DNA from 3 places in the Spartinivicinus poritis genome. Region 2 is predicted to be linked to each of the others. Evidence: predicted binding sites of a transcription regulator. Region 2 holds the regulator's gene; each other region holds the start of a gene.
What was found. Region 2 encodes LexA, which represses DNA repair genes until DNA is damaged. Its sites were predicted from a motif close to TACTGTNTANNTANACAGTA; they were not measured.
Positions count from the first base shown of each region.

Region 1 (8,159 bases), on a different contig from region 2:
AAATCCAGGTTGCGTAAACCAATGTCAAAATCGATGACAACTGTCTTATGCCCTTTTAGCGCGAGGCCAGTGGCAAAGGCAGCACTTGTTGTTGTCTTACCAACACCTCCTTTTCCGGAGGTCACCACAATAATTGTTGCCAAAATAGGACCCTTAAAAATTCTATTGCTGATTTATTAAGCGATTCTTAATTATTAATTAGCACACTCTGATTCAGAGTGCGATAATTTGCAACTCTTCATTTGATAATACGACTTGTACTGGCTGTTGCCATTGATCTCTAGAAATACCATTATCGACTTGATAACAGCCGGCAATGGCTATTAACTCAGGCTCAAAGCGCTGACAAAAAATTCGTGCCTCACGATTGCCATTAATACCCGCTAAGGCACGACCACGTAATGGCCCATATACATGAATATGGCCAGCGGCTAATAATTCAGCCCCGGCGCTGACCGGTGCCACCACCACCAAATCACCTTCAGGCGCTAATAACTGTTGTCCAGAGCGCACTGGATGAGTAATGAATTTGGTTGCTACCTGTTGCTTTGAGGGTAATTCAGGCTGCAAAGTTCCTTTTGTGCAGGCTTCACTTGTTGTGGAACTAGTTGAAGTATGTGCTGTTACGTTGTCAGCTTGATGATGATTTGATGAATGCTGTGTCACTGTTGCTTTTTCTTCAGGGAGCCAGGCTAGTCCTACGCTGCTAGCGGCCTGGCGAATATAAATATTATCAGAGCGAAAAGCCACCACTTGTAGTCCATGATTTGCGCACTGCTGTCTTAGTTCTAGCAGGTCCAGATTATGGTTATTAATGCATTTTGCTAAATTAATAATCACTGGTGTTTGCTTAAAAAAATTGGGTGCTTGCTCTACTTTTTCAGAGAGTGCGGCAACAAATTTTTCTGGCTGATACCGGTATAAGTCAATTGAAGTCAAGTTGACGCGACTGGTTTTTAATTGAAAACAGCTGTCTTCCTTTGAAGCAAAAGTTGCATTGGTTGTCATAGTCGTTGCTGCGTTGGCTGCTTTATAAGCTCATAGGTTAAACGATAATACTCGGACATTCACAAATAAAAAAACTAATATTGTGAGCGAGCAAACCGAAAACATCGGAATGTTCACACTGTTATTAGGACCCAAGTCAATACCTACTCGTTAGGTAAGTCCCTCTATGATCAATGGGGTAAATTGCGTACAATGGCGCGCTTTTAATTATGATATAGACATTTAAAAGATAGCACTTTTTGGATGTCTGTGTGGATTTGAAATTAAATAAGAAGCCATTAGTCAATGTTATGCGCGCCCTTAGTAGTAGGTTGTAGCTCTGCATTGTTGTGGCTTTCTGGAGTTGGTAGTTAAAGGTATGCTGGAACCCAATCGCTTTAAGGCGAAATTCCTCAACCCAAGATACTGGCTGACCTGGTTGTGGCTAGGTATAGCTTGGCTAATCAGTTGGTTACCTTATTCATGCCTAATGTGGCTAGGCCGAGCCATTGGCAAATTGATGTACCGTTTGGCCGGTCGCCGGAAACAGATTGCAAAAACAAACATCGCTCTGTGCTTTCCGGAGCTTACCTCAGATGAGCAAGAGCGAATGCTCAAAAATAACTTTATCTCAATGGGGATGAGCTTACTGGAAGTAGGGATGGCTTGGTGGTGGCCTAAATGGCGGCTGGCTAAATTGTCAACAATTGATGGCCTGGAGCATTTACAGCAACAGGAAGGTGAGGGGACTCTATTACTAGCCATGCATTTTTCAACGCTGGAAATTGGTGCTGCATTATTAGGTAGGGAAATGCCAATTGATGGTATGTATCGTAAACATAAAAACCCTGTTTTTGATTATATTCAGCGTCAAGGCAGGGAAAATTACCATCCCTCATCACAAACAATTCCGCGCAAGGAAGTACGAACCATGCTGAAAGCCTTACGGCAAGGTAGAACCGTATGGTATGCACCTGATCAGGATTATGGGCCAAAGCAAAGTATTTTTGTGCCATTTTTTGGGGTGACTGCCGCAACCGTGACAGCAACCGCTAAATTTGCAAAATTAGGTAAGGCGAAAGTTGTGCCTTTTGTTCAACATCGTCGAGAAGATGGAAAAGGCTATCATGTGCAGGTATTACCTCCGTTGGAAAATTTCCCTACTGACGATGAAGAAGCGGATGCAGTGACAGTCAACAAGCTCATTGAGATGGAAATCCGGAAGCGGCCGGATCAGTATATGTGGTTGCATAGACGCTTTAAAACCCGACCTGAAGGGGAGGCAAAAATATACTAAGCCTGAAAGCTTCATCCAAAAAGTAACAGCACCTCTAGTAAGGTGCTGTTACTACAGTTTAACCAGCAAACATAATACGAATGCTGTCTAACCTTAAGTTAGCTTGCTGCAACGCTGTTACCCCTTGAGCTGCTAAAGTACGCCACTGCTCAATTTCTGCCTCACGAATATTCGGATTGACTTTTTGTAGCGCTTCCAGTCGATTTATTTCCTCTCCTAATTTAGCCAGTAATTGCTCAGTAGCTGTTTGTACGATGGTTGTCACCTGTTCATTGGCTTTTTCTTCAGCAATTTTTAAGGTTTCAGAAATAGGCTCTGATTGTGCCTTGATCAGTTTTCTGGCAGTTTTTTTCTTGATGGGGTGTAATTGAGCATCCAGGGTTTCAAAGGCGACTTTATCTGCCAGGTTATTACCTTGAGGATCAATTAACGTACGGATACTAGCAGGTACCATTAGCCGCTTTAGTTGAGGTTGCTGTTGAACAGGGGCTTCAACGATAAAAATAGCTTCTACTAACATAGTGCCTGGTTTTAATGCTTTATTTTTTAATAAAGCAACCGCCGTATTACCTAATTCAGTATCCAGCATTTGTTCCATGCCATAACGAACTAGAGGATGTTCCCAGGTTAAAAACTGCATATCCTCGCGACTTAATGCCTGCTCACGAGAAAAAGTCATAGTGGTTCCATCTTCTGGCAACCCTGGAAAACTAGGTAATAACATTTGCTCTCCGGGACGAGCAATAATGGCATGCTCTGAATGGTCTTCAGAGTCAATGCCAAAACAGTCGAATAAAGCCTCTAAATACTTTTTCAAAGGTTTGGTTTCGTTGGCAGACTGAATAGCATCAATTAATTCGCTGGTGTCGTTAAGGCCTTGTGAGTGTAACTCCAGCAAGCGGTCACGCCCGGCTTGCAGGTTAGATCGCAGCTGTTGATTGAGCGTTTTAGCTTCCTCAATAAAAGCATCAATGTCCTGTTGTTCATTAATTGCTGTAGTTAATAAGGCTTCTAGAGAAGGTTTTAATTGCTGGTAAACACTATCACCAGTGGTACAAATTTGCTCAAACGCGTTAAGGCTATGGTGATACCACTGAAATAAAACGGCTTGTGATGAGTTTTCAAAATACGGCACATGTACTTTAATCGTTTCAGTCTGGCCAATCCGATCCAGGCGACCGATTCGTTGCTCAAGTAAATCAGGCAGTACAGGTAAGTCAAACAATACTAAGTGATGGGCAAACTGAAAATTACGACCTTCACTGCCAATTTCGGAGCAAATTAAAGTTTGGCAACCATATTCTTCATCAGCAAAATAAGCAGCAGCACGATCTCGCTCAATGATGCTCATGCCTTCATGAAAAATAGAGCTGGCAATACCAGAGCGAACTCGTAATGCTTCGTCTAGCTCCATACAGGTTTCGGCATGGGCACAAATAATTAATACTTTCTGGCTTTTAAGTAGCTTTAATAGGTTGATGAGCCAGTCTACTCTGGGGTCAAAGCGCCACCATGGGTCTTTATCTTCAACCAGAATTTCTTTTTCATAAGTGCGTTCAGGAAATAAACCTGCATAAGGGTTACCACCATTTTCTAGAGCAAGCTGGTAAAGCTCGGGTAAGGCTTGAGGATAAGCTTGCATTACACGGCCAGGAAAGCCAGAAACCGCTGACCGCGTATTTCGATAAAGTACCCGACTGGTGCCGTGACGATCTAGTAAATGAGATAACAGTTGTTGTTTAGCTTGCTGCTTGATGTCATCTGCTTGATCACTATTGATAATAGTGGCTAGCTGGTTGGCTTCGTCTCCTAAATAGCTAGTCAGTCGACCGATTGTGGGTTCTGATAAAACCTGACTATCAATTAGCTCTTCCGCCATTTCAGCCACAGCTTGATATTGTTGTGACTGGCTTTCAAAGTCTGCTAGGGAGTGAAATTTATCTGGGTCCAGCAATCGTAAATGGGCAAAGTGGCTGCTGTGTCCGCACTGTTCTGGGGTGGCTGTCAGTAATAAAACACCTGCCGTTTTTTCTGCCAGCTGCTCAATAGCAGAATATTCATCGCTTGCTACTTCAGGTGTCCAGCTTAGGTGGTGAGCTTCATCTACCACTAATAAGTCCCACTCAGCGGCCAGCGCATCGTCAAGGTGCTGAGCATGTGTCAACTCATTTAGGCTAATGAGTACCAGTTGCTCACTTTCAAAGGGGTTGCCAGTATCTGCGGCTTTTGCGTGTACTAACCGTTCGCGATCAAACAAACTAAAGTGCAGGTTAAAGCGCCTTAGCATTTCTACCAGCCATTGATGTAACAGACTTTCAGGAACCACAATCAGTACCCGTTGGGCACGACCGCTGAGTAACTGCTGATACATGATCAGGCCTGCCTCAATGGTTTTACCTAGTCCTACTTCATCTGCTAATAAAACGCGAGGTGCCTGGCGCTTACCCACTTCATCAGCAATATGTAGCTGGTGGGGGATTAGGCTGGTACGAGCACCACATAAGCCTAATAAAGGCGATTGGTAGAGGTTTCTGGCTTGTTCCCAGGTTTTATAACGCAGGCTAAAGTGATTATTTTGGTCAACCTGGCCTGCTAGCAAGCGCTCTTTTGGCTTTTGAAATTGAATAAAGTTGCCCAGGCAGGACTCAGGAAGTTCTGTCGACTCTCCATTCGGTAGCTTGCCCTGGTAAGTAATAAGCCCATCTTCTTCTACTGCATCGGTGACTACTATGCTCCAGCCTTCGTGGCTTTCGATAGTATCGCCAGCAACAAAGCGAATGCGGGTAAGCGGAGAGTTTTTTACTGCATAAAGTCGAGTTTGCCCATTAGAGGGAAACAGTAATGTGACCATTCGTTGATCCAAGGATAAAACAGTGCCTAGGCCTAGCTCTGTTTCTGTATCACTAATCCAACGTTGTCCTGGAACAAATGTCGTCATTCTGTACGCCTATCTACCTCAGAAAAAGGCGATATGGTAGCGAATATATTTTGAATAACAATAGTCGATTTGCCTAATTTTAGGCAGAGATTGTAAGTGCAGAGGATGAAATGGCTTACTAGCCTGAATACATTGACTCTTTTATAGTCAATGTAGTGTTTGAGTAAAAGAGATAGTGGTACATGCATAAGGTTGTGGTACATGCATAAGGTTAAGGAATTAACTTGTTACCTTAATTATTTGACGCATGCACCACTGGTACAAAATGGTTAATTACTCGTTAGTATTTTCTTCTGCAGGCTGTTCAGCAGCAGACTCTTTACCAATCTCTAATACTAATTCAGGCTTTCCTTTAATAGCTTTTGCCAAGGTTTCTTTATGTTTGGCGAATAATAAGCCAATATCTTCAGCGATTTTGTCATCGATATTATCAAAGGTTTGCTCTAGCAACATGGTGATATTTGCAGCTAGCTCAAGCATTTTATCGTGTTCTTCGGCGGCTTTTTTATCTGAGAACATACTACCGTCCCTATCGCATTTCCACATGGGTATAACGGCCATTCGCTCACCTCTTGCATGGACCAATTTAATTTAGGCCTTAGACCAAGTACATCATAAGACCTTGTTATTTAAAGCAGATGCTATTTAAAACTGATATTGCTTAACACCAGCAGTACTGATAGCTGATAATTATGGTGATACTGTATAAAAATACAGTAAATTTGTCCATAGGGGCTGTATTGTATCCAATAAGGTTGTCAAGGAACAATCCAAATTTGTCCTGAATAAGGAAAACAACTTGCTTTAAATCAATAAAAAACAGCAACTAAGCCGTTATTAGCCTGGACTGATTGATTTTAATCAATAAAAGCGAGTTGAGTAGCTGTTACTGTAGCTTTGCGTTTAAGAGGCAGTAGCCAACAGGAGGTAAGCGATGTATTTCGATGAAACAATTTTAGCTTCGCTGATTACAATTGGTTTGATTATTGGTTTTTTTGTTGGTGTGGGCCTGCTAATTCGTAAGGATATTAACAATCACCGTTAAGCATACAGTTTTTTACAGTTTTGGCGAGTAGCTCAGGCTGCTGGCCAAAAGTCAGGTCGCTAAGATCTGAACGTTTGAGGCTAGACAGACGTAAGGAATGCTCTATTTGCGTAGAGCTTTTTAAGGTAAGTGTGGTGGGTTACTTAGTTTTGTCAGGTTTTATGTAACCTATCGCCTTGCCTGTTTTTTGTATTAGCCTGTGCATCGTTTCTCTAATTCACTTCTCTTTCTCTTTGCTTAATTCCTCCTGTTAGTACTTTCTTTCACTTGTGCTTACCTTTTCGCATGGCTGGTTTCAGGTTAAGATTAACCTAGTCGGTTAAGCATGGGAGACAGGTGATGAGTGTACAAACTGAAATTGAACAAAAATTGACTAAAGCTTTAAAGCCTGCCTACTTAGCTGTTACCAATGAGAGCCATATGCACAATGTGCCTCCAGGCTCAGAATCACACTTTAAAGTCGTGGTTGTATCTGCTGATTTCTCAGGAAAAATGCCTGTAAAAAGACATCAGTTGATTTATTGCTTATTAGCAGAAGAAGTGCAACATAAGATTCATGCATTAGCATTGCATACTTATACGCCAGATGAATGGAAAAAGCAGGCTGAGTCAGCACCTGACTCTCCTAATTGTGCGAATAAAAGATAAGTTTTTATTACTATGTGTGGCGGTGCTGAGTTTGTACAAAACAGCGAGCGTTATCGAGTATTTTTTCCTAACCCGAAGGCAAGGTTACCAGTATTGCAAAAGGATGGCAGTATTGTCATGGTTCCCTGGGGCAGGCGAGAAAACCAGCCAGGTAATACACCTCAGGGTGGCTGGGCCAGGTTAGAGTCTATCCAGCGAGGTGCTTGGCAACAATTTAACCCCAAGCCAGTGAAAATTGTTGTCACCTCTTTTATGGAAAAAGATGAGGCTGAGCAAAGCCGCTGGTTTCCATTAGAAAGCCATGAAATTATCCAAGGTTTATTGGCTACTGATGGTAGTTTTCAACGAGTCTATGTGGTGACTGAACCTCATCCCCAATCCACTCATGACAGTGGTCGCTGGCCGCGGGTTATCTCTCTGGAGACTGCTGTTGATAAAGGGGAGTCGACGTTAGATGAGCCTGAGCAAACCTCATTAATTTAAAAGAACTCTTTCTAAAACTAGTCTTGCTTTAACTAAATCACTAAAATAAGACGTTTTAATCAATTTGGTTATGCCAGCAGATTTGCGATCTGCCAAGGTAGAGGAATTAAGATGTCTCCGTTTGTTATTGCTGCCCTTTATAAATTTACTCGATTACCAGAATTTGAGGCAATGCGTCAGCCTTTATTGGATAAGATGCTTGCCTTTGATGTGAAAGGTACCTTGCTATTAGCTGCTGAAGGAATTAATGGTACGGTTGCAGGGAGTCGAGAAGGAGTTGATCAGTTATTAAGTTACTTAAAGTCCCATGAACCATTGGCAGGTTTAACCCATAAAGAGTCCTACGATAACAAGCAGCCTTTTTATCGCACCAAAGTCAAACTGAAAAAAGAGATTGTGACTATGGGTGTGCCTGGTATTGATCCTAACCATGTAGTGGGCACTTATGTGAAGCCAGCGGAGTGGAACCAGCTGATCAGTGACCCTGAAGTGCTTTTGATTGATACCCGCAATGATTATGAATATCAGGTAGGGACTTTTGAAGGGGCAGTTAACCCAAAAACTGAAAGTTTTCGGGAGTTTCCTGACTATGTGGCGCAGCAGCTTGATCCAGACAAACATAAGAAAGTAGCTATGTTCTGCACGGGTGGTATCCGCTGTGAAAAGTCTACCGCGCTATTAAAAGAACAGGGTTTTGAAGAAGTGTACCATCTGGAAGGTGGCATTTTAAAATACCTGGAAGAAGTGCCTGCTACAGAAAC
Region 1 covers NZ_JAPMOU010000010.1:69,315-77,473, reverse strand. Annotated here, with positions in the region: gene minD (septum site-determining protein MinD) at 1-143, opposite strand, end outside; gene minC (septum site-determining protein MinC) at 214-1,008, opposite strand; gene lpxL (LpxL/LpxP family Kdo(2)-lipid IV(A) lauroyl/palmitoleoyl acyltransferase) at 1,367-2,284, shown strand; gene rapA (RNA polymerase-associated protein RapA) at 2,343-5,222, opposite strand; gene ORQ98_RS10075 (YebG family protein) at 5,496-5,783, opposite strand; gene ccoM (cytochrome c oxidase subunit CcoM) at 6,157-6,267, shown strand; gene ORQ98_RS10070 (BolA family protein) at 6,607-6,915, shown strand; gene ORQ98_RS10065 (hypothetical protein) at 6,928-7,398, shown strand; gene trhO (oxygen-dependent tRNA uridine(34) hydroxylase TrhO) at 7,510-8,159, shown strand, end outside.
Region 1: a site for LexA is predicted at 5,922-5,941, ahead of ORQ98_RS10075 (YebG family protein). Genes of this name have one in related genera too.

Region 2 (8,159 bases):
CCATATAAAACGCATCAAATTGGTTATCGATTTTTTAACCTCATGGCTAAGGCATCAACTAACCACTATATCTAATAACCACTATGTCTAACGGGCAAACCAGCTAACTTTCATGTTATGCTGATTTCATCAATTTAACAGATACACGATAACAATCTACGCTATACGTTAACTGACTTAAAATGGCTAAATATTCAGCAAAAAATAAGACATCCCAAGCCACTCAAGACGAGGCTATGAAAATTGCGCGCGGCACTCAAAAACCAGGCCAAACTAAAGAGCAAACCAGGCTAATCGCCCAGGGTATTCAGAAAGGAATTGACCAGTATAAAAAACAGCAAAAAGCCAAAGCGAGAGAGTTGGATAAAAAGCTGAAAAAAACCACAGCCAAACTGCATGAGAGTGCCAACCTAGCCGTTGAAGTCAAAGAAGTTGTTGTGTATAAACAACATTGGTTACCATGGGCATTATTAGTGCTTTCCTGGATAGGGTTCGGTGCTTACATACTGGTCATACGTGAAGGGATTTAAGAATGAAAAAACTCAAAAATGAAGCAGGCCTGGTCAAGGAAGCCCTCAGGGTTGGGGCTATCTATGCAGAAAAAAGAGGGGTTGGCCAAGTAGACGAGTCTGATCCACAAAAAGTGAAAGTCACTTTTATTTATCGCTTATTAGTACACGACAATTTGATCCAGCCCTTGGCAAAAGGCCAGGATAACGAACCCAATATGCGCCATAAACTGGCATTGTGGATTTCCCGGCAGTTACCTAAAAATCACCCGCTGCTAAAAGATGAATAAAAAATAAACGTCCCAGCAGCAGAAAATAAACCAGGTTACGTTGCTATTGCATGGGTTAAAATTGTTAACACCTTTCCCATACCTTCTTCCAGGGCTTGCTTAATATCATCCATTGTAATAATCCCTTGCGAACGCCCTGCTGCCATATTCACCACTAACGCTAGTGAGGCATATTCAATCCCTACTTCTCTAGCCAGGGCTGCTTCAGGCATTCCCGTCATACCAACGATATCAACACCATCCCGCTCTAGCTTATCAATTTCTGCTTTGGTTTCCAGCCGAGGCCCCTGGGTACAACCATAGACACCACCATCTGTACATTGAATACCGGCTTTATCAGCTGCAACTAGCAATGCTTGGCGCAAGGAGTCTGAATAAGGATAAGTAAAGTCGATATGTTCGACGGCTCTCTCATCAGCAAAAAAAGTGTGCTCTCGCCCATAGCTATAATCAATAATTTGATCTGGTATAACTGCATGGGCAGGCGGCATAGCAGCATTGATTGCACCTACAGCATTAACCGCATAAATAACCTTTACTCCCAGTGTTTTTAAGGCGAACAGGTTTGCTCGATAATTGACCTGATGAGGCGCTAGTTGGTGGGGGTCACCATGCCGGGCTAAAAAAGCTAATTGCTGGCCAGCAAGCTGACCTATTTTAATTGGAGCAGATGGTTCCCCATAAGGAGTTGCAACAGATTGTTGCTCAATAAGCGTTAGCCCTGCTAATTGGGTTAGCCCTGTTCCTCCAATAATCGCTATATCAGGCATTGACATTCCTTACATTAACCGGTTCTACATGCAGCGTACGGGTTGGAAATGCTATTTCAGCCTCATGTTTGGTAATAATCTCCATAATATCTAATAGTACTTCTTCCTTAATCTCATGAAACCGTATCCAGTTTGTGGTTTTGGTAAAACAGTAAATAAAGAAATCTAAAGAAGAGGCCCCAAAACTATTGAAGTTCACAATAAGGGTTTGGTTAGTCTCAATTTCTGGGTGTTGAGTTAAGTAAACTTTTACCGCAGCAATAATAGGCTTGATTTTATCTGCATCGTCATAACGTAAGCCAATGGTCTCATAAATACGCCGATTGAGCATACGGGAAGGGTTTTCTACCGAAATACTGGCAAAAGTTGCATTAGGAATATACAACGGTCGTTTATCAAAGGTTCGAATATGGGTTAAGCGCCAACCAATATATTCCACAGTCCCTTCTATTTCTTTATCAGGTGAACGAACCCAATCCCCCACTTTAAAAGGCTTGTCTAAATAAATCATCAGCCCACCAAAGAAATTGGCCAATAAATCTTTGGCTGCAAAACCTACCGCAATACCACCAATCCCACCAAAGGCTAAAACACCAGAAATGCTATAACCTAATGACTGCAATACCACTAATACACCAGTAATAATAACGGCTGCCCGCAGTAGCTTACCAGTGGCAAGCACGGTAGTTGGGTCTGCCTGTTTTTTCCCTTCTCGGGGCTCAATTAATTGAGTTTCACTTGCTTTTATTAAACGAATTAAAAACCAAACAATCAGGCCTATAATCAGTGTTTCACGAACTGGATCAATCGCTTGAAAAATAACGGCATCCGACACTTTATGAACAATTTCGGCTGCCCAGCTAAAACCAATCACCCAAATAAGGGCAGCTAAAGGCTTTTGGGCAGAGTCAACAATGGTTTCATCCCAAATCGTTCGGGTTTTAGTCAGTTGCTGATGTAAACGGGCAAGTAAACGACGGGCAATAAAATTAGCGAATAAGGTTAAAAAAACAACGATAAAAACCTGATAAACCCAAGTCTCCTGGCTTTTAGTAAAGTTTAAAAAGTCCAGCAATTTTTCCATGAACAAATAGCCTTGTTTTCTTTCTTCTTCTATAGATTTTCTAGCTGAGAGTGTATTGTTAATCGGCGGGGATGCTCTAATAACTCAGCCCAGCTGAGTTTCCTTTGTCCCTTCAACTGCTCAATATTAACTGCTACTCCAGAATGGGTATTTAATGCAGAGACAACAGCCTGTGCTCCTTCGGGATTGTTACAAACCAGTAATAACTGACATCCTGCATTAAGTGCTTGTACCGCACGTGAAGGGTAGTCACCTGCTTGACTGGCAGCATGCATAGTTAAATCATCGCTAAAAATAACGCCTGTAAAACCCAGAGACTCTCTTAACACTGTTTTTAGCCAATGATGAGAAAAACCAGCGGGCTCTGCCGCTACTTGTGGGTATAAGACATGTGCTGGCATTATCCCATCTAACAACTGTTGCTTAATTAAGTTGTTAAAAGGCAACATATCTGCTTGTTTAATCGCAGCAAAAGGGCGATCATCACAGGCAATCGAGTGATGAGTGTCAGCAGCCACACTGCCATGCCCTGGAAAATGTTTACCCACCGTTGCCATACCCGCCTGCTTCATACCTAAACAATAACGACGAGCTAACGTCGCAACCGTTTCAGGCTGCTCAGCAAAGGCACGAGAGCCTATCACTTGACTGATAGGCAAGCCTAAATCTAAAACCGGCGCAAAACTTAAATCGATCCCCGATGCAATCACCTCACTGGCCATTAACCATCCTAAGTCTTCTGCTAACTGGCAGGCTTGCTCAGGTTCATTTTGATACAGCTCACCCAACCGACAGGAAGCGGGTAACTGAGTATAGCCTGTAACCAAGCGCTGTACCCTTCCACCTTCCTGGTCAACAGTAATTAATAAATCTGACCGAACTGCGCTAATAGACTGCACCAGCTGTATCACTTGCGGGCGATCAATAACATTACGGGCAAATAAAATCACTCCCGCAACAGCAGGCTGCGCTAATAGCCGACGTTCGTCGTCTGTTATTGTTGTTCCTGCTAAATCTACAATGACATTACCTGACATAGGATTAACCAATAGATGGCGATTACTCGTTTTCAATGATTACCTGGGTATAGACGGGCACGCTACTGAACAGCTCCACAACCTCATCATTTCGCATTCGAATACACCCGTGTGAGGCAGGAATTCCCATTGGCTCACTATCAGGGGTGCCGTGAATATAAATATAACGTCGCATGGAGTCGACTGCTCCTAACCGGTTAACACCAGGCTCCTGGCCACTTAACCATAAAATACGCGTCAAAATCCAATCACGATTAGGAAATTGCTTGGCCAGTGCCTCATTATATATTTCACCAGTAAAGCGTCGTCCTACAAAAACAGCATTTAGAGGGCAACTACCCCCTACTTTGGCTCGAATGATATGTCGCCCCAAGGGTGTTTGAAAACTTCCTTGGCACTGACCAACCCCTTTAGCAGCAGTAGAAACGGAGTACCGAGTAATTAACTGATTGCCATCGCACACACTGAGAGTTTGCTCAGCAATAGAGACATAAATAACGGGCTTATACATATTCACTAGCTACCAATTAACTCACCATAAATTAGCAAGCCACAAATTGACTAATTTATGCGCAGCTAACTAAACTTCTAGGCTGGCTGCTGGCAGCTCAGCTTTCATGCCATGGGCTAAAAATGGCACGAGTCGCTTCATGACTGCAGGAACTGAAGTATGTTCTTTATACTCACTTTCAGCAATGTCTCTCAACGCATCTAAACCAGACATAGTAAATGCGACAGATCCCACCATAAAGTTCACTCGCCAGAAAATTTCCACCGGCGGTAAATCAGGTGACGCCTGCACCACTAAACTCACAAAGCGTCGGAATACATCACCATATACTTGTTCAAGATATTTTCGCAAATGCCCTTGAGACTGGCTAAACGCTAATCCCAGCAACCGCATAAACACAGAAAGATCATTTTTTCCTCGTGCTTCAACAGATAGTATTTGCTGAAATAGCAAATTAAGTAGCTGTTCAGGTGTCGGTTTCTGTTCTGCTAATGATGCTTCAAATTCGTTGAGCCTAACCGTGAGTTTTTTGCAAAATGGCTCTAGAAACCGGGCAAATACTGCCTGAATCAATGCTTTTTTAGAGCCAAAATGGTAATTAACTGCTGCTAAGTTAACACCTGCTTTACTGGTAATCGTCCGCAGTGACGTTTCAGCAAAGCCCTTTTCTGCAAATAACGCTTCTGCAGCATCTAGTATTCGTTCAACAGTTTCTGATTGCGCCATAGCCAATTAACATTTCTTAAAAAAGCCTTGATTCTCTGGGCCGTTCTGAGTGCCCATCGAAGCTAAGGACCAATTGTATTTAGATACAGGCAGCAAGCCAACTAAAAAATATTCGCTTTATATTAGCCGCCTGTTGTAATCTTCAAACGTTTTGAACATACGTTTAATACGTATACAAGTCAAGCAGGCTTTACTTTTTCCTGCAAGTAAAATTAACGTCTGCTAAGTAAGGAAACACCCCTTAAAAGGGACCGAAATAGTTGAAAACAGTTGAAGGTCAGTCCAAACTGGATATAATCACAGTAACTGTATAAAACCACAGCCGCTATAAAAAGCCGTTATTTCATTAAATTAGTAAGTATTCAAATAGGTATAAGGAGCCATCTCAATGGCTAAATTAACTGCTCGCCAGGCTGAAATTTTTCAATTTATTAAAGACCATATTGAAGAAACCGGCTTTCCTCCCACCCGAGCCGAAATTGCTCGACAGCTAGGATTTCGTTCTGTCAATGCTGCCGAAGAACACCTCAAAGCCCTTGCCCGTAAAGGTGCTATCGAAATTATTGCTGGCACCTCCCGCGGTATTCGGATCCCCTCTGAAACCCAACAAGGTATTCCTGTAGTCGGGCAAGTGGCTGCGGGCTTCCCCATTTTAGCCGAACAAAATATAGACAACTACTGCCAGATACCGGCTAGTTTTTTTAAACCTCGTGCTGATTACTTTTTAACAGTTAAAGGAATGAGCATGAAGGATTGTGGCATTCTCGATGGCGATTTATTAGCCGTTCACAAAACAACTGATGTACATAATGGTCAAATCGTCGTTGCTCGAATTGATGATGAAGTAACCGTTAAGCGATTTGAACGAAAAGGAGAAGTCGTTTTATTGCATCCAGAAAATAGCAGCTTCAATACTATCGAAGTGAACTTACATAGCGAAAATTTCACAATCGAAGGAATTAGTGTTGGCGTCATTAGACACTAACCTTTTATACGAAAGCTGAAAAAAAATAACTTGGTCCCCTGGGTAACCATCGATATATGCTCCAAATTACCCAAGGGGAAATTAATTATCTAATAGCTACTACCTTTTCTTAAAAAAGCGACTTAATTTGCAGTTTTACATCTTTTTATCAACTCTGATCCACAATCTACCCCCAAGATGGTAAATACAGTGAATTAGGCCAAAGATATGGATTTTTTGTCAGTGATACACTTCAGCTGTAACTAACGAACATGACAATATTCTTTTCGAATGACTTTTTAGACGTTGTTATCGTCGCTTAACTAACATAATAGAAGATGAGACAAGTCTATTATTGTATGACTTGCAGTAACAATCTTCATTTATTTTATAAAGAATGCTGCTGTCGCTCATCACCTGACACCCTTCTTTTACAGTCATTCGTTTTGATAATAAAATAGGAAATATACCCATGGAGTTCAATGGCAGTGACAATGATTCAAAACCCAACCATAGCACGCCAAATCAACCCCATCACTTCCCTTTATCGACAGACCACAATGGCTTTACGCATATTACAGAAATTATTTTATCTTCTGCCCGTATTCCACTGACATCATTTATTCCACCTATGTTGGCACAGTTGAGCCATCATGAAAAACAACGCTGGTTAACCGTCGTCTGTTCCAAACAATATCGCAACATGACCTTAAAGTGGCTTCAAGATGCCTATATTAATAATAAACAGGTCTTATTTCTTACTGCCAGCAATGAAAGCTCTATCAAAGACTTAACCTTGCAGGCACTCACTTTAGGCAAAAGTCATACTGTTGTCAGTTGGCTACCAGAATTAGATGAGCCAACCTTAGCGGCTTTAGATATTGCCGCACAAGAAGGTAACTGTCATGTAATTAATATCAGACAACGTTAGTAAAACAGTTGCTTTACACTATCAAATAGTATTGTCTAGCAATAGTAGTCACGTAATTCTGACAACCGCCTCATTATGTGAGATAATTTTTTCTTTTAATTTATTGAAACGAGTTTCAATATTTTTATTTTCCTTCTCTTGCCTAGATTTCATTTACTAATCATCTTCTGATATTGGCTTTTCTTTTTGGTATTTTCTCTTCCGATAAGCCTCAGCTATTGCCTCGATTAGCCTTCATTATCAAGCTATCCCATAAAACAGAGGTTAATTTTTGAGTCATATCAATATGTCATAGTTTTTTAATGTGTGCTCCTTAGCAATCGAGCCTATAAATACAGTAGCTGTAATAAGTGTAAGTCTAACCAGCGACAGGTTAGCTGCTAATAGCAGTGCATCATGACTAAACCAATACTACTAGTGTTGCGATTTTTTGTTATAAAAACTATGGAGGAATATAAATGGTCTCAGTTAAACATCGACTTCTGTTAACGTTATTGGTTAGTGTGATGAGTAGCTTCCCTGCTGTCGTAATCAGTGACGCGAGTGGCTCAGCCTGCGAAGGGTTTGGCCCTCAAGCGCCAAGAGATATCGATCAACTTGCGGGTGAAAACAAAAGACTATTTAGCTTGGCTCCCCGCTATGAAAGTATGAACCTATGCAACATTCATTTTCACAATAATGCTGAGCATAAAGCAAAGGACTTTTCCATATATGCAGGGGAAGGCGATCATGGTCATGGTGGCGGTTATCAGTGTAATACAAGCAAGTCACTTTCCTCAGCAGAGTTAGCCCCACCTAAAAATGAAGTATGCAAGGGGTTAAAACCTGGTGATACTATTGAAGTCCACTGGGTGTACACTTCCTGCGATATAAAACCAGGTAAAGACTTAACTTCTTGTCTATCTGATAGCTGTTCCAACCCGAACCTTCGCGTTGAATCTCAGGTATTTACTGTCGTCAATGATTCTTCTTCCCTCAATTTTAATGATTTGGTTTATGACGGTAATATGGAAGATGGCTATCACCAAGCCAAAGCCTTACCTAACAATACGGGTAAACCGGTAGAATTTTTAGGCTCTACCACCGGTCCCAAGTTTACCGAACAAAAGTGTTCACCTTTTCAAGTAACCTGGAGTGTACGGCCATTTTGCACAAAAGTTGATATCAATAATTTGGGCGAATGGTGTAAGGATAACGTTTTCAAAGAAGACCATGCCCATGGTGTTAGAAAACTGGTCACCAACCCAAAACTGTTGTCCGATATGAAGTAAACTGCAAACAAGGTTATTTCAAGTACATTTATTTTAATGTAAGTAGCGACCGCAGCTCTTGCAGCA
Region 2 covers NZ_JAPMOU010000026.1:16,008-24,166, forward strand. Annotated here, with positions in the region: gene ORQ98_RS18230 (LysR family transcriptional regulator) at 1-91, shown strand, start outside; gene ORQ98_RS18235 (DUF2956 domain-containing protein) at 183-530, shown strand; gene ORQ98_RS18240 (DUF5062 family protein) at 533-799, shown strand; gene ORQ98_RS18245 (S-methyl-5'-thioinosine phosphorylase) at 835-1,569, opposite strand; gene ORQ98_RS18250 (mechanosensitive ion channel family protein) at 1,562-2,653, opposite strand; gene nagZ (beta-N-acetylhexosaminidase) at 2,683-3,726, opposite strand; gene ORQ98_RS18260 (L,D-transpeptidase) at 3,713-4,201, opposite strand; gene ORQ98_RS18265 (TetR/AcrR family transcriptional regulator) at 4,271-4,927, opposite strand; gene lexA (transcriptional repressor LexA) at 5,316-5,912, shown strand; gene ORQ98_RS18275 (SulA-like leucine-rich domain-containing protein) at 6,364-6,822, shown strand; gene ORQ98_RS18280 (delta-class carbonic anhydrase) at 7,281-8,093, shown strand.

Region 3 (8,159 bases), on a different contig from region 2:
CATCTTCGGAAAAAATTGCATTGGCTGGACATTCCGGCTCACACAAGGCGCAGTCAATGCACTCATCAGGGTGAATGACCAAAAAGTTGGGACCTTCATAAAAGCAGTCAACAGGGCATACTTCTACACAGTCTGTGTATTTGCACTTTATGCAGTTTTCACCAACAACGAATGTCATGGTGGGTTACTCCATTTTTAAATCAGGCTCATCAAATTATTGTGGAAACTGTAAACAAGCATAGTTGCTCTTGTTTAGCTGTCCTGCAGATAACTCTATTTTGGCTATCTGTCATAATAAAAATACTTGGGTTTCAAAGGTGGGTTAGTCTATCAGTTATTAAAACAGCTTAATAGATAATTCCAGCTTATAAGCGTTGGCAGTCTAGAAAAATTTTCCCTATGGTTAGATCGATTGGTGATTAGAGAAAACAAACGCAGTGCCTTTTTTATAAACACTGCGCGCTTACGTTTTATATTTGCTGCCTGAGTTGATATAGCAATTCAAGTGCTTGCCGGGGAGTGAGATCGTCAATATTAGCTTGTTGTAATTGTTCTACAACTGGATGGGTTGCCATTGCGAATAAATCCGATTGCAAGGGAGCAGCTGGCTTAGTTGTCTTCGCAGGTTTTTGCTGTGGGGGCGGAGTGCTCTCTACAGCTGCTTCAAACGTAGTTTGAGCACTAGTAGATTCCAGTTGAGCCAGCTTTTGTTTGGCTTGAGTAATAACTGGATGGGGAACACCTGCTAGCTGGGCAACCTGTAAGCCATAACTCTGGCTGGCTGGTCCATCATGAACTGCGTGAAGGAAGACTATACGATCTTCGTGTTCTGTTGCATTTAAGTGAACATTGGCAACGTTTGTGACATGCTCAGGTAAAGCGGTTAACTCAAAATAATGGGTGGCAAATAGAGTAAAGGCGTTCACTTGAGTAGCTAGGTATTCAGCACAGGCCCAGGCTAAAGAAAGGCCATCAAAGGTGCTGGTGCCCCGGCCGACTTCATCCATTAATACCAAGCTGTGCTCGGTGGCGTTATGCAGAATATTGGCCGTTTCAGTCATTTCCACCATAAAAGTAGAGCGACCTCCAGCTAAATCATCTGACGAGCCAATCCGGGTGAATATCCGATCAACAATACCAATGGTAGCTTTTGTTGCAGGTACAAAACTACCAATATGGGCTAATAAGGTAATCAACGCTGCTTGCCGCATATAGGTGGATTTACCCCCCATATTGGGGCCAGTGATAATTAGCATGCGACGCTGGCTGTTTAACTGTAAATCGTTGGCAACAAAAGGCTCAGTTAATACCTGCTCGACCACGGGATGGCGGCCTTCAATGATGTTAATGCCGGGTTTGGCTGATAGAGTAGGTTTGGATAAATTTAAGCTGTCAGCTCGTTCTGCCAGGTTTTGTAAAACATCTAACTTAGCAATGGCTGCGGCGGTATCCTGTAAAGGAGCTAAATGCTCTAGTAGCATCTCTAACAAGCCTTCATAGAGGGCTTTTTCTCTTGCCAAGGCGCGACTTTTACTGCTCAGTGCCTTATCTTCAAACTCTTTTAATTCGGGGGTGATAAAGCGCTCAGCATTTTTTAGGGTTTGACGACGAATGTAGTGTGTTGGCGCTTGCTCTGCTTGTTGGCGGCTGATTTCAATGAAATAGCCATGAACTCGGTTATACCCTACTTTTAGTGTTGAAAGCCCAGTGGTTTCCCGTTCTTGTGCTTCGAGTTTGAGTAAGAATTCGCTGGCATTTTCGCTGATATTGCGTAAGTCATCCAACTCAGCATCGTAGCCTTCAGCAATGACACCACCATCTCGAATCACCACCGGTGGGTTATCAACAAGAGCTCTTTGCAGTAACTCTGTAAGCGCAGGGTATTCACTGATAATCTGGCCAAGCTGTTGAATGAGTGGTGATTGGATATTGGCCAGTTGGGTTTGCAGCTCAGGTAGCTGCAGCAGCGCATCCCTTAGCTTTGCGAGATCACGAGGCTTAGCTGAGCGCAGTGCTATCCGAGCTAATACCCGCTCAATGTCGCCAATTTGCTTGAGTGCTTGATGGAGAGGCTCATAGCTGTAGTCAGCCAATAAAGCACTAACGGCTTTCTGACGTTGCTTTAATTCCACCTGATTTCTTAGTGGGCGGTTAATCCAACGGCACAGCAGTCGGCTACCCATTGCGGTGGCGGTTTTATCAAATACCGCTGCCAGTGTATTTTCTTTACCCCCTGATAAATTGGTAACTAGCTCTAAATTTCGACGGCTAGCAGCGTCTAAAATAACGCTGTCTTCGTGGCGCTCAATACTGAGCCCACGGATATGCGGTAAGGCAGTCCGCTGGGTTTCTTTGGCGTATTGCAGTAAGCAGCCTGCGGCATCAATAGCAATGGTTAATTGGTCGCAACCATAGCCTGCCAGGTCATTGGTTTGAAACTGCTGGGTTAGCATTTTTATGGCTGTTTCAAAATCAAAATCCCAAGCCGGTCGGCGGCGAACACCAGAACGGTGTTTGAGCTTTTCCAGTAAAGGACTTTCTTCACTGACTAGGATTTCAGCAGGGTTCAGTCGCTCTAGCTCTGCTAAAAACGCTTCTTCACCTGATACTTCGGCTACCTGAAATCGACCACTACTGATGTCTAAGGTTGCAATACCATAATTGTCATTGTGCTGGTGGAATGCAGTTAGCAGGTTATCTTTGCGCTCTTCCAGCAGGCTTTCATCACTGACAGTACCAGGGGTGATAATCCTGACGACTTTTCGCTCTACTGGACCTTTGCTGGTAGCTGGATCACCGATTTGTTCGCAGATGGCGACTGACTCACCCAGCTTGACCAACTTGGCTAAATAATTATCAGCAGAGTGGAAAGGGATACCAGCCATTGGGATTGGTTCGCCACCAGAATTACCGCGCGCCGTGAGAGTAATATCCAATAGTTGAGAGGCCTTTTTGGCATCATCATAAAAAAGCTCGTAAAAATCACCCATTCGATAAAACACTAACTCATTACGATGTTGCTGTTTGATCCGCAAATATTGCTGCATCATCGGTGTATGTTTTGAAGCTTGGGTTGTTACTTTTGCCATTGGATACTAATTGCTCAGTTGGTGACAAGAAATAGGGCGGTAATTCTACGCAATTAATGGCGCTAGATTAAGACTTAGACGTAACTTAATTATTGATAAGATAGGTTTGTGAAAACAATTGTTGTATATATACGCTTCACTGGTTGAATAGTCTACAGCTAACCTTTTAATACAAAAGTGAAATGTGATGAGTGATGCAATAAAAACACTTGCTGAGCAAGTCGGGGCATTTTTAATAAGCCAGCAACTGAAGTTAATTACTGCAGAGTCTTGTACCGGTGGCTGGGTGGCTCAAGCTGTTACTGCCATTGCTGGTAGCTCAAGCTGGTTCGAAGGAGCCTTTGTTACCTATTCAAATGAGGCCAAACGGTCAATGTTGGAGGTGTCTCCGCAATCGCTGGTTCAATTTGGTGCTGTCAGTAAAACTGTGGTCATGGAAATGACTGATGGGGCGCTTGCTCATAGTGAAGCGGATCTTGCAATTGCTATCAGTGGAATTGCAGGCCCTGATGGTGGGAGTGCCGAAAAACCGGTTGGCACTGTATGGATTGCCTGGCAACTTCATGAGCAACCTGCAATCAGTTGTTGCTTTCATTTTTCGGGTGATCGAGAGCAAGTCAGAAAGCAGGCAGTGGTTGAAGCTTTAAAAGGTATTTTGGAACACTTTAATAATTAATACCGTCCCTAAAAATATTGATTAACTTTTTTGCAAATTTTACTGGCTGAGTATAAAGTTGTATGAAATAATACTGTTTAAATATACAGTATTTGAGTGGATGCTTATCCAAATTGCTGAATTGAATCGCCAGGTTGTTAAATCAAATCTGCTGTTAAATTGAATCTATAACTTATGAGGTGAGTTAATGGATGATAACAAAAAGAAAGCGCTTAATGCAGCGCTAAGTCAAATTGAACGACAATTTGGTAAAGGTGCCATCATGCGCATGGGTGATCATGAGCGTGAAGCGATTCCTGCCATATCTACTGGTTCATTGTCATTGGATATTGCTTTGGGCATTGGGGGTCTGCCAAAAGGTCGTATTGTCGAAATTTTTGGCCCTGAGTCTTCAGGTAAAACGACGCTAACCCTGCAAGTGATTGCAGAAGCACAACGCAAAGGTGCCACCTGTGCGTTTGTTGATGCCGAGCATGCATTAGACCCTGATTACGCAGAAAAACTGGGAGTAAACGTTGATGATTTGTATGTCTCTCAACCTGATACAGGTGAGCAGGCATTGGAAATCACTGACATGCTGGTGCGCTCAGGTGCGGTGGATGTGATCATTGTTGACTCGGTAGCGGCATTAACACCTAAAGCAGAAATTGAAGGCGATATGGGTGATGCCCATGTTGGTTTGCAAGCTCGTTTAATGTCTCAAGCATTACGTAAGATCACTGGTAATATCAAACAAGCGAACTGTCTGGTTGTTTTTATTAACCAAATCCGGATGAAAATTGGTGTTATGTTTGGTAGTCCTGAAACAACAACGGGTGGTAATGCATTGAAATTCTATGCATCGGTCCGGTTGGATATTCGTCGTACTGGCTCCGTTAAGCAGGGTGATGAAGTCGTTGGTAACGAGACTCGGGTAAAAGTTGTCAAAAATAAAGTGTCACCGCCGTTCAAACAGGCTGAATTCCAGATTCTTTATGGTAAAGGTATTTACCATATGGGCGAAGTGATTGACTTAGGGGTTAAACAAGGCGTTGTAGATAAAGCGGGTGCCTGGTACTCCTATAATGGCGATAAAATTGGTCAGGGTAAGGCAAATTCTGCTCAGTTTTTAGAAGATAACCCAGAGATAGCGACGGAAATTGAGCAGAAAATTCGCCAGCACTTTGGTATTGAAATGCTGCCAAACGAAGCTGTTGCTGAAGAAGTATAATTGCTAGGGCAATAAGTCTTGTCGTTAATAGGTATTGCTATTAACAGTATTGGGTTAGTGTTTTGATAATTTTATAGATGAATAACGTCTCACCTCAAAAAATACGACAAGCAGCTTTACGGCTGCTTGCTCGTCGTGAGCATTCTGCTCAAGAATTAAAACAAAAATTGAAGTCACGCACTTTTGCTGGTGAACAAGTAGAGCTTGTACTGGAAGAGCTAAGGGAGGCAGACTATTTGTCTGACCAGCGAGCTGCGGAAATGATTTTTCGACGCTGTATCGAAAAAAAATTAGGACCTAAGCGCATTCAGCTAGAAATGCAGCAAAAAGGTATTGATCAATCACTGGTTGAGCAGGTGTTACAAGCTAATCAGGATATTGACTGGCTTCAATTAGCTAGTATAGCGCTGGCAAAAAAATTTAATCCAGAACCAGCGGCAAATGACCTTCCATTAATGGCGAAAAAACAGCGCTATTTAATTCAGCGTGGTTTTGATTTTGAAGTAATCCAGCAAGCGCTTGCAGCCCATCCTGAATCCTAATCTCTATTCGGCCTTAAGTAGCAATTTTTTGGCGAGACTCACAAAAAAACAGGGGATATGATATAGTGCCCGCTTTTTGTTGGTCTGCTTTAAAATTGACTATCATGCAGTGTATGGTCACCCTGTAACACCTATAAAGCATAAGCGGGGATCGTTATAGGTGGCTGTACTGTCCACTTAAGCTCACTTAAATTGGGAGATAACGCTAGTCTCAATTATTATGCAGCAGTTAACTTTTTCAATTGAAAATTGGTGTGCTTGGGCTCCAGGCCTGAATAGTCAAGCAGCTTGGCAGGAGTGGGCTGAGAGTAAAGCCGATATGCCTGCAACTGAAGAACAGCCGGCATTAGCCTGGCTACCCGCGAGGCAACGACGCAGATTGAGCTTGCAGGCTAAAATGGCCTTAACTGTTGCGCAACAGTGTCTGGAAAAAACTGAAACTGATTCAGTCCGTACAATATTCGCCAGCCGTCACGGTGAAGCCCAGCGGATGCAACATATGCTGCAACAACTGGCGCTAGATGAGCCGTTATCACCTACCGAGTTTGGCTTATCAGTTCATAACAGCACCGCAGGCTGGTATGGTGTGTTATTCAAGGATAACGCTGCCACAACCGCTATAGCGGCAGGCAAAGACACTTTTCCAAGTGGTTTAATTGAGGCTGTATCACAACTATCTATTGTTGGGGTAGATAGAGTCTTGTTGATATTCACTCATATGCCATTACCTGATTTTTATCAGGCTTTTCAGGATGAACCTACTCCCTGTTTTAGTGTGGGAATCATGCTATCCCTGCAAGGCGATAAACCTGTTCGACTGAGCTATAAAAAGGCAGCTGCTGACCAAGTCCAGCAAATGTCACCTGCGTTATCGTTTATGCGATTCTTGTTATTAGGTCAGCAGCGCATACAAGTATCTACTGATCGAATGGTGTGGCAGTACGAGCAGTTGTGATGAAAAAGCTCTATTTAATTTGGCGAGTGCTGGCCACTGGCTTTAGTTTTTTATTGTTTGGTCTCGGTGGTTTTTTACTAGCGTTATTGATTTTTCCGCTGATTAATTTGATTTGGCGTGACCGGTGGCAGCGGCGCTATCGCTCTCAGCAGTTAATCAGTTTAAGCTTTCGCTTTTATCTCAAGCTTTTGGACCATTTAGGCGTCATGAGTTACGAGATTAAAGGGCTAGAAACCCTGAGGACTGACAGGGGGCGTGTTATTATCGCAAACCATCCTTCGTTGTTGGATGTTGTGCTACTAATCGCTGCTTTGCCGCAAGTGGACTGTGTCGTAAAACAAGCACTGTGGCGTAACCCGTTGTTAAAAGGGGTTGTGAAGGCGGCTGGCTATATTAGTAATCAAGATCCAGAAATTTTGATTAGCCAGTGTCGAGCTTCATTAAACCAAGGTGGCTGCTTAATTTTGTTTCCGGAAGGTACTCGAACCACACCTGGTCAGACTATCCGATTTCAGCGGGGGGCAGCTAATATTGCATTAAGAGCACAAGCGGATATTCGCTTGGTTGAAATTAACTGTCAGCCAACCACCTTAACCAAGCAGGAAAAATGGTATCAGGTTGCTGATCGAAAAGTGACGTTTTTAGTTGAGGTTAAACACTTAGTGGAAATTAAACCGTTCCTTGCCGATGCAGATGAACTGCCACGGGCCACTAGGCAATTAACCCGGTATTTAGAAAGCCAGTACACATAAGGGTAGTAGTTATGTCTAGCTTAAAGGAAGAGTTGAAAGCGTTAATAGTTGACGTGTTGGATTTAGAAGATGTGGAGCCTGCAGATATTGTCGATGACGAACCATTATTTGTAGAGGGATTAGGGCTGGATTCAATAGATGCACTGGAACTCGGTTTGGCGTTGAAAAAGCGCTACAACATTAAAATCGAAGCCAATGCTGAAGATAATAAGCAGCATTTTGCATCCATTAATAGCCTTGCTGCCTTTATTGAAGCAAATAAGTAAGAGAGGAAGTAAACCATGCAATCTCGTCAGGATATTTTAGCTGCACTTACTGAAATATTGGTTGAAAAGTTTGAAATTGATGAAGCGGATATTGTTCCTGAAGCAAACCTCTATGAAGAGCTAGATCTCGATAGTATCGACGCGGTTGACTTAGTCATTATGCTGCAAGAGCTGACCAATAAAAAAATTAAACCTGAAGAGTTTAAAGCAGTAAGAACTGTTGATGATGTAGTCAGTGCCGTAGAGCAGTTAGTTAAATAACAACAACTAATTAAATAGCGTGTATTACATAACAGCCAATCTATGAATTTATCACCAGGTATGAACGCTGCATCATTCAAACCAAAGATCAACAAGGACTGCTGATGCGCTGGTTGAATGGGCTTATTGCTGTATTAGGGGTACTTTATCCAGTTATTGTACTGATGGGGTTAAAGTATTTAGAGCCTCGTTGGATAGGGTTGCTACTTTTTATCCTGGTCGTGGCACGGCTGACACTCAGCCGTGTTGTTCGTAATAATCTTCAGTTGCTCAAGCCGGCATTATGGGGAGGGGTAGCAATATTTTTATTAGCACTGGGAACAATGGTATTTAATCATGAGATGCCGTTAAAGCTATACCCAGTGGTAATGAATATTATTATGTTGGTTACTTTTGGCATTACGCTGA
Region 3 covers NZ_JAPMOU010000001.1:26,252-34,410, reverse strand. Annotated here, with positions in the region: gene fdxA (ferredoxin FdxA) at 1-178, opposite strand, end outside; gene mutS (DNA mismatch repair protein MutS) at 471-3,089, opposite strand; gene pncC (nicotinamide-nucleotide amidase) at 3,277-3,765, shown strand; gene recA (recombinase RecA) at 3,953-4,975, shown strand; gene ORQ98_RS00160 (regulatory protein RecX) at 5,053-5,517, shown strand; gene ORQ98_RS00155 (beta-ketoacyl synthase chain length factor) at 5,738-6,472, shown strand; gene ORQ98_RS00150 (lysophospholipid acyltransferase family protein) at 6,472-7,224, shown strand; gene ORQ98_RS00145 (phosphopantetheine-binding protein) at 7,236-7,490, shown strand; gene ORQ98_RS00140 (acyl carrier protein) at 7,506-7,751, shown strand; gene ORQ98_RS00135 (COG4648 family protein) at 7,856-8,159, shown strand, end outside.
Region 3: a site for LexA is predicted at 3,837-3,856, ahead of recA (recombinase RecA). Genes of this name have one in related genera too.